Regions from separate parts of the Robertmurraya sp. FSL W8-0741 genome, predicted to be linked through region 1. Evidence: riboswitches for the same ligand, from Rfam matches in the RefSeq annotation. Region 1 holds a riboswitch; the other holds the start of a gene.
What was found. Region 1 has a riboswitch for cobalamin ahead of NST02_RS17590 (ribonucleoside-diphosphate reductase subunit alpha). Riboswitches for the same ligand answer to the same signal wherever they lie in the genome.
Positions count from the first base shown of each region.

Region 2: linked by a shared signal. The riboswitch ahead of NST02_RS00255 (ABC transporter substrate-binding protein) and the one ahead of NST02_RS17590 (ribonucleoside-diphosphate reductase subunit alpha) in region 1 are both predicted to bind cobalamin.

Region 1 covers NZ_JBBOQG010000001.1:3,636,344-3,639,556, reverse strand. The annotation lists gene NST02_RS17590 (ribonucleoside-diphosphate reductase subunit alpha) at 1-1,808, opposite strand, end outside; cobalamin riboswitch at 1,969-2,147, opposite strand; gene NST02_RS17585 (YajQ family cyclic di-GMP-binding protein) at 2,235-2,726, opposite strand; gene NST02_RS17580 (CvfB family protein) at 2,854-3,213, shown strand, end outside.
Region 2 covers NZ_JBBOQG010000001.1:40,047-43,259, reverse strand. The annotation lists gene NST02_RS00265 (hypothetical protein) at 1-719, shown strand, start outside; gene sfsA (DNA/RNA nuclease SfsA) at 733-1,464, shown strand; cobalamin riboswitch at 1,625-1,806, shown strand; gene NST02_RS00255 (ABC transporter substrate-binding protein) at 1,952-2,929, shown strand; gene NST02_RS00250 (FecCD family ABC transporter permease) at 2,954-3,213, shown strand, end outside.

The sequences.
Region 1 (3,213 bases):
TCTCCCGATTCCCATTCAGACCCTTTAAATAAGGAATACGCCCCTTTTTCTTTCGCTAATTCCATCGAAGCTTTAATCGTGTAAAAAGCGATGTCTTCATAGACTTCATCGGCATAATGAACAGCTTGAACTGATTCCCACTCGATTCCTTTTAAGGCAAGGAGATGATGCCAGCCAAATGTTCCAAGTCCGACAGCGCGATATTTCTCGTTCGTTGCTTTAGCTTGATGGACAGAAATATCATTTATATCAATCACGTTGTCTAGCATTCTCATTTGAATGGCAATTAATCGTTCTAAAACATTCGCTCTGATCGCGTTTGGTAAATGGATGGATGAGAGGTTGCAAACGACAAAGTCCCCGGGCTTTCTAATTATCACGATATTTCCATCTGCATCTGTAAATTCGCTTTGAATCGTAGTTGCTGACATGTTCTGACTAATCTCCGTGCACAGATTGCTGCAAAATATCGCTGTACGACCGCGTCCAAGCACATGCTTATTCGGGTTTTGCCGATTAACTTCATCGCGATAAAACATGTAAGGCGTTCCTGTTTCCAGCTGAGCAACCATGATACGAACCATAATATCCATTGCCCGGTATGATTTTCGGGGAAGAAGTGGATGGTTGACAGCCTCCTCATATTTTTGTGTGAAAAACTTTTCATCTGTTTCGTCGTAAAAATCCTCTAAACCAAGTGGATTTCCGTTTTCATCTTTCCAGCCCATTATTTGTTTTACTTGATGAGGACAGAAGGTATGCCATTCCCCGATACTTTTTCCATTTTCATCGACCTCTTCGATCTTTTTCATAAAAAGGTCAGGAATGGATACGCCTGTAAAAATATCGTGCGCTTTTCTTCGCTCGTCGCCATTATTCGTTTTTAAATCTAAAAAGCCATTCATAATATCTTTATGAAAAATATCTAAATAAATGGCGACAGCACCTTGCCGTTGACCAAGCTGATCGACGCTTACAGCAGTGTCATTAATTAAGCGAATCCAAGGGACAACCCCTGAAGAATTTCCTTTAAACTTTTTAATATCCGAGCCTAGCGCCCTTACTTTTCCATAGTAAATTCCGATGCCGCCTCCATCCTTACTCAATCGCGCAATATCCCAGTTGTTTAAGTAAATGCCGTCTAATGAGTCGTCCACTGTGTCAATAAAACAGGAGGATAGCTGACCATAGCTCTTACCGGCATTTGCTAGAGTCGGTGTAGCAACGGTCATATACAAGTTGCTTAAGGCCCAATACGCTTCTTTCACATACGACAATCGCTTTTGCCTTGCTTCATCTTTCATTAAGGTCATGGCGATGATCATGAACCGTTCCTGTGGAAGTTCATATACATTTTGATGATAGTCCTTTGCTAAATAACGATCGGCTAAAAGAAATAATCCCATATATGTAAAAAGGGTATCTTTATTTGGGTCAATTTCTTGGCCCAATTGTTCAATTTCCTCCTTGCTGTAGGCTTGAAGAAGATCGTTTGAGTAAATCCCGATGTCGCTTAAGTATTGAATGAGGTGAAAGAAATCGCCATATTTTTGCCTTGGTTCATACTTGCGAGAGGTTGCCGCTTTTTCGTAAAGCTCAAGCAGGAGCATATGTGCAGCAAGAAAAGTCCAGTTTGGTTCGATCATATCGACGTGATTTAATGCATATTGGAGAACCGTTTGCTTGGAAGTACGTTCATCTGTTGTAAGCAGTTGTTGCTCTATTTCCGTAACATTTAAGTTATATTTTTTTGCCGTGTTCTTCAGGGCTTCAAGAACCCTTTCATTTTTGGTTGCGAGTGTACTCATTGTTCAAAATCTCTCCCTTAATTTTTCGGAAGAGAGAAAGGTAACTAAAAAACCCACCTTCAAAAATGAAGATGGGTTAAAACGCTGATATTTAGTAGAAAAGGAACAAGCCTTTTTTGCTTAAACACCTTCGTTTTACCTTCCCAACTCCCGAAGAAGATAATGACGTATAAAAAAGGCAGGTCTCCTGACTTGTGCTTCATCCTACTTTAGGGCCTTCCCATCGAGATGATAGTGGCGTTCCCTATTTCGTCACACTTACAGTTGCGGGTACAGTTCTGGATTCTCACCAGATTCCCTATTAAGTCTATTACAGACACCTAATTTATCGGTTGTATACTATATATTGTGGTATATGGTTGTTACCCTTACTATATATGTAAGTTTGTTTTATTATAAGTGATCTATTTTAAAATGACAACCGTTTTAGCGATAATTTACGAATTGAACATCGATTGATAAATCGGCTTCTTTTATTGCGGCAATTATTGCCTGCAAGTCGTCGCGGCTTTTCGCTGTAACTCGGACTTGATCATCCTGCACCTGGCTTTTAACCTTTAAACCGCTATTTTTGATTAAAGTATTAATTTTTTTGGCGTTTTCTTTATCGATTCCTTGCACAAGCTTTGCCCGTTGTCTTACAGTTCCTCCAGAAGCACCTTCAATTTTGCCATAATCAAGATTCTTAATGGGAATGCCTCTTTTAATCATTTTACTGAGGAGAACATCCTTTAATTGTTCGAGCTTGTATTCATCATCTGATACAAGGACAAGTTCTTCATTATCAAGGGTTACTTTACTCTTACTTCCTTTAAAATCATAACGTGTGGAGATTTCTTTCATCGTTATATTAATTGCGTTCGTCACTTCGGAAAAATCTACTTTTGATACAATATCAAATGAGCTATCTTTTGCCATAATGAGCCCTCCTTTAAATACATGTATAATTTCCCTTCTAGGCACCATTATAGTAAAATATAGCAGTTCAAACAACTTTCGGAAAGACTACTTTCGCATGAAGTGTAAAATAGAGGAGTGTGTGACAATGGCTTTAAATGATTATGTAGGGCAGGTATTAACTTTAACTGTTGCAAGGTATGCCCAGTTTGGCTACTTTTTAACGGACGGAGAAGAAGATATTCTGATGCATGAAAATGATACGGAGCTTGAATTAAAAGAGGGCGATGAAGTAGAGGTTTTCTTGTATGCTGATTCCCATGGGCGAGCCTCAGCAACATCAACGATTCCGAAAATCAAAGTGGGCGAGTATGGCTGGGCAAAGGTTAGTGATACAAAGCCGGGACTCGGTGTATTTTTAGATATTGGCATCAATAAGGATATGCTTTTAGGGGAAGAGGATTTACCAACGAAGAAGTCCGTTTGGCCAGCGGTCGGAGATTTGCTT
Region 2 (3,213 bases), 3.6 Mb from region 1:
AGCATTACGTCCTATCGTATGGGATAGAATTTGAAGAGTTTGCCCGCTCGCTTAAAGACTTCATGAACAATGTCCTCCTTTTAAAGCATCATTTTGATGACGGAGAATTCAATCTACATACGTTATTAGAATACGTTCCTCTTGAGCAAATGGAGAAGCTTATAAAGGATGACGTCTACGGGTATGGAGACTTCTGTTGGGTTGATTTTGAGGAAGAAGATGCACTGAACGAATTGTCGGGTCAGGAATTGGCGGAGCTTCTGTTCCTTGGTCATATGAAGGATGCTTTGCGAACTCCTTTTTATCAGCAATTGCGCAATCGCTTTGTTTATTTAGCTCACGATGATGGTTGGTGGAATAAAGTCTATTATCGAAATATGAAAGATTTCTACCACATGCTTGGAGAAGTGTTAGCAGCGAAAATGACCGATAGTAAACTTGCCAAAAACCTCCTTGGCATTAAAAAGAAAAGGCCATTTCCCCCGATTCATATGGAGTTAATCCTGAATATGAAGATTATGATGAAAGAAGGGATTCTGATCTCTATTCACGATAATGTACAAACAAGAACGGTGATAGAGATTCCTATCTGGGTGCTCGGTGATTTTGATAACATGGATGATATGTACGAGGAGTACGAGAAAATGGCAAAAGGAAAGCCGGATGCAAAGCTTGTATTTGATAAAAAAACACGTGAGTGGAAAATGTACGCAAGCTAGGAGGCGCTGAGGAATGAATGAGGAAAAAGAGAGGTTATGGCTGCCATTCCCTAGAGCGCTGACAAAAGCAACGTTTATTGAAAGAGCGAATCGGTTTATTCTCCACTGTCAATTGCCTGAAAAAGGCGAACTGGCCGTGGTTCACTTGGCTGACCCTGGAAGGTTAAAGGAACTTTTGCTGCCGGGGAAAACGGTGTGGCTTATGGATCATGATAACCCCGCGAGAAAAACGAAGTGGACAGCTATGCTATGTGAAAATGAAACGAATACAAGTTTTGTTTCCATTCATACCGCTCTCCCGAACAAGCTTGTTGAGAATGCGCTTAAAGCGGGAGTATTAAATGAGTTTGCCGGCTGGTTTTATAAAAAATCGGAGTATAAGCTGGGTAATTCTCGCTGGGATTTCTTGCTAGAAAATAAAGAAGGACAAGAGCTTCTTTTAGAGGTTAAAAGTGTAACATTAGCAGAAGGGGAGAAAGGAATGTTTCCAGATGCCGTCACTGCAAGAGGGACGAAGCATGTGCGCGAGCTTGCACAGCTTTCTAAATATTATGAAACGGCAATCCTCTTTATCGTTCAGCGCGACGATCTTTCTTATGTGACTGCTGCGAAACATATCGATCCTAAATTTGCTCAAGCTTTGAACGAAGCGAAGTCTGCTGGAGTGAAGCTTTATGCACGCTGCTGTCACATTACTGTTACTGGGATTGGATTAGGGAGTGCTATTCCGGTTAAGTTGGAATAGTTCGCAATTTGTTAACTTTTCTTGAAGCAAAATAGTGTATAATTTAAGCAACGGAAAATTTCATACTCTCTGAGTGTATTTTCATAGAACAAGATTGAAAATACCTCGTTTACAGTAATAGGTGTCTTTAAGGGAAATAAAGCTTACTCAGATGTCAATTTTGACTCCAGATGTGAAAAGTGCATTTTTCTCTTAGACTTAAAAGGGAAGTTGGTGAAAATCCAACGCGGTCCCGCCACTGTTAATGGGAGCATGCTGCAAATACCACTGTACATCGGTATGGGAAGGAGCAGACTTGCTATGACCATGAGCCAGGAGACCTGCCTATTTCGACTGCACCATAAACCTACGAGGATAGGGAGGTGTTTGGAAGCTATTTGTCACCAATGCTGCAAATCCAACATCTCCATTTCTTTATAATGGAGATGTTTTTTTATGCGATCCATTGGCACGCACAACAGACTACTTAATTTTGGAGGAAAAACAGATGAAGAAATGGTACTCAATTTTATTGCTACTCATGTTATCAATAGGAATTTTAGCAGGTTGCGGACAGTCCGAAAAACCCGCCGAAGAAAACAATGCGGTCGAGGAAACTGAGGGAAGTACGGAAAACGCCAATGAAGAAGCGTTTCCTGTAACGATTACCGATGCGATTGGTGAAGAGGTTGTAATTGAGTCGAAGCCGGAAAAAATCGTATCGTTAATTCCAAGCAATACGGAAATTGCCTTTGCTCTTGGTCTTGGAAACGAAATTGTCGGGGTTTCTGAGCATGATAATTTTCCTGAAGAAGTATTTGAAAAGGAAATAATCGGCGGTATGGAAATGAATGTTGAGAAGATTATTTCTCTTGCCCCGAATTTAGTCTTGGCCCACGCATCAAATGCTCATAATTCGACGGAAGGTTTGCAGCAATTACGAGATGCAGGCATTACAGTGCTTGTTGTAAATGATGCAGCGACGATTAATGAAATATATGAGTCGATTGAAATGATTGGAACTGCTACAGGTGAACAAGAGAAAGCGGAAGAGATTGTCAATAACATGAAAACGAAGATTGCAGAAATAGAGGAAAAAGCTGCTGAGATCTCCGAACCAAAATCAGTTATTGTTGAAGTTAGCCCTGCTCCAGACATTTTTGTTGTCGGTAAGAATACTTTTATGGATGAGATGCTCACCCTTATTCATGCTGAGAACGGTGCTGGGGATTTAGAAGGCTGGGTGAATTTGGACGAAGAAGCTGTCATTGAACGCAATCCGGACGTTATCATTACAACTTATGGATATTATACAGAAAATGCCGTTGACTTATTGCTTTCAAGAGAGGGTTGGCAGGATGTAGCTGCGGTGAAAAATAAGCAGGTGTATGATGTGCATTCAGATCTTGTAACTCGTTCTGGTCCAAGGCTTGCAGAAGGCCTTGAGGAGCTGGCAAAAGCGATTTACCCAGAAGTATTTGAGTGATCTGCTTAGTTTGGAGAGAAAACCATGAAAAGAATGGGTCAAAGAGCTTTTGCTTATATAATTGCGCTCGCTTTCTTGCTTATTGCCATATTATTAGGTATTTCAATCGGGACAGTTTCTGTTCCGATTGGAAATATCGTACAGATCATCGGTGCTGAAATTTTCCGTTTTATTTCTATTGATCATATTGATCCGATGCAAACGAATATCGTATTAAGTATTCGTTTACCAAGAGTTATTTTGGCAGGACTTGTGGGGGCGGCACTCGCAATTGCGGGGGCGGC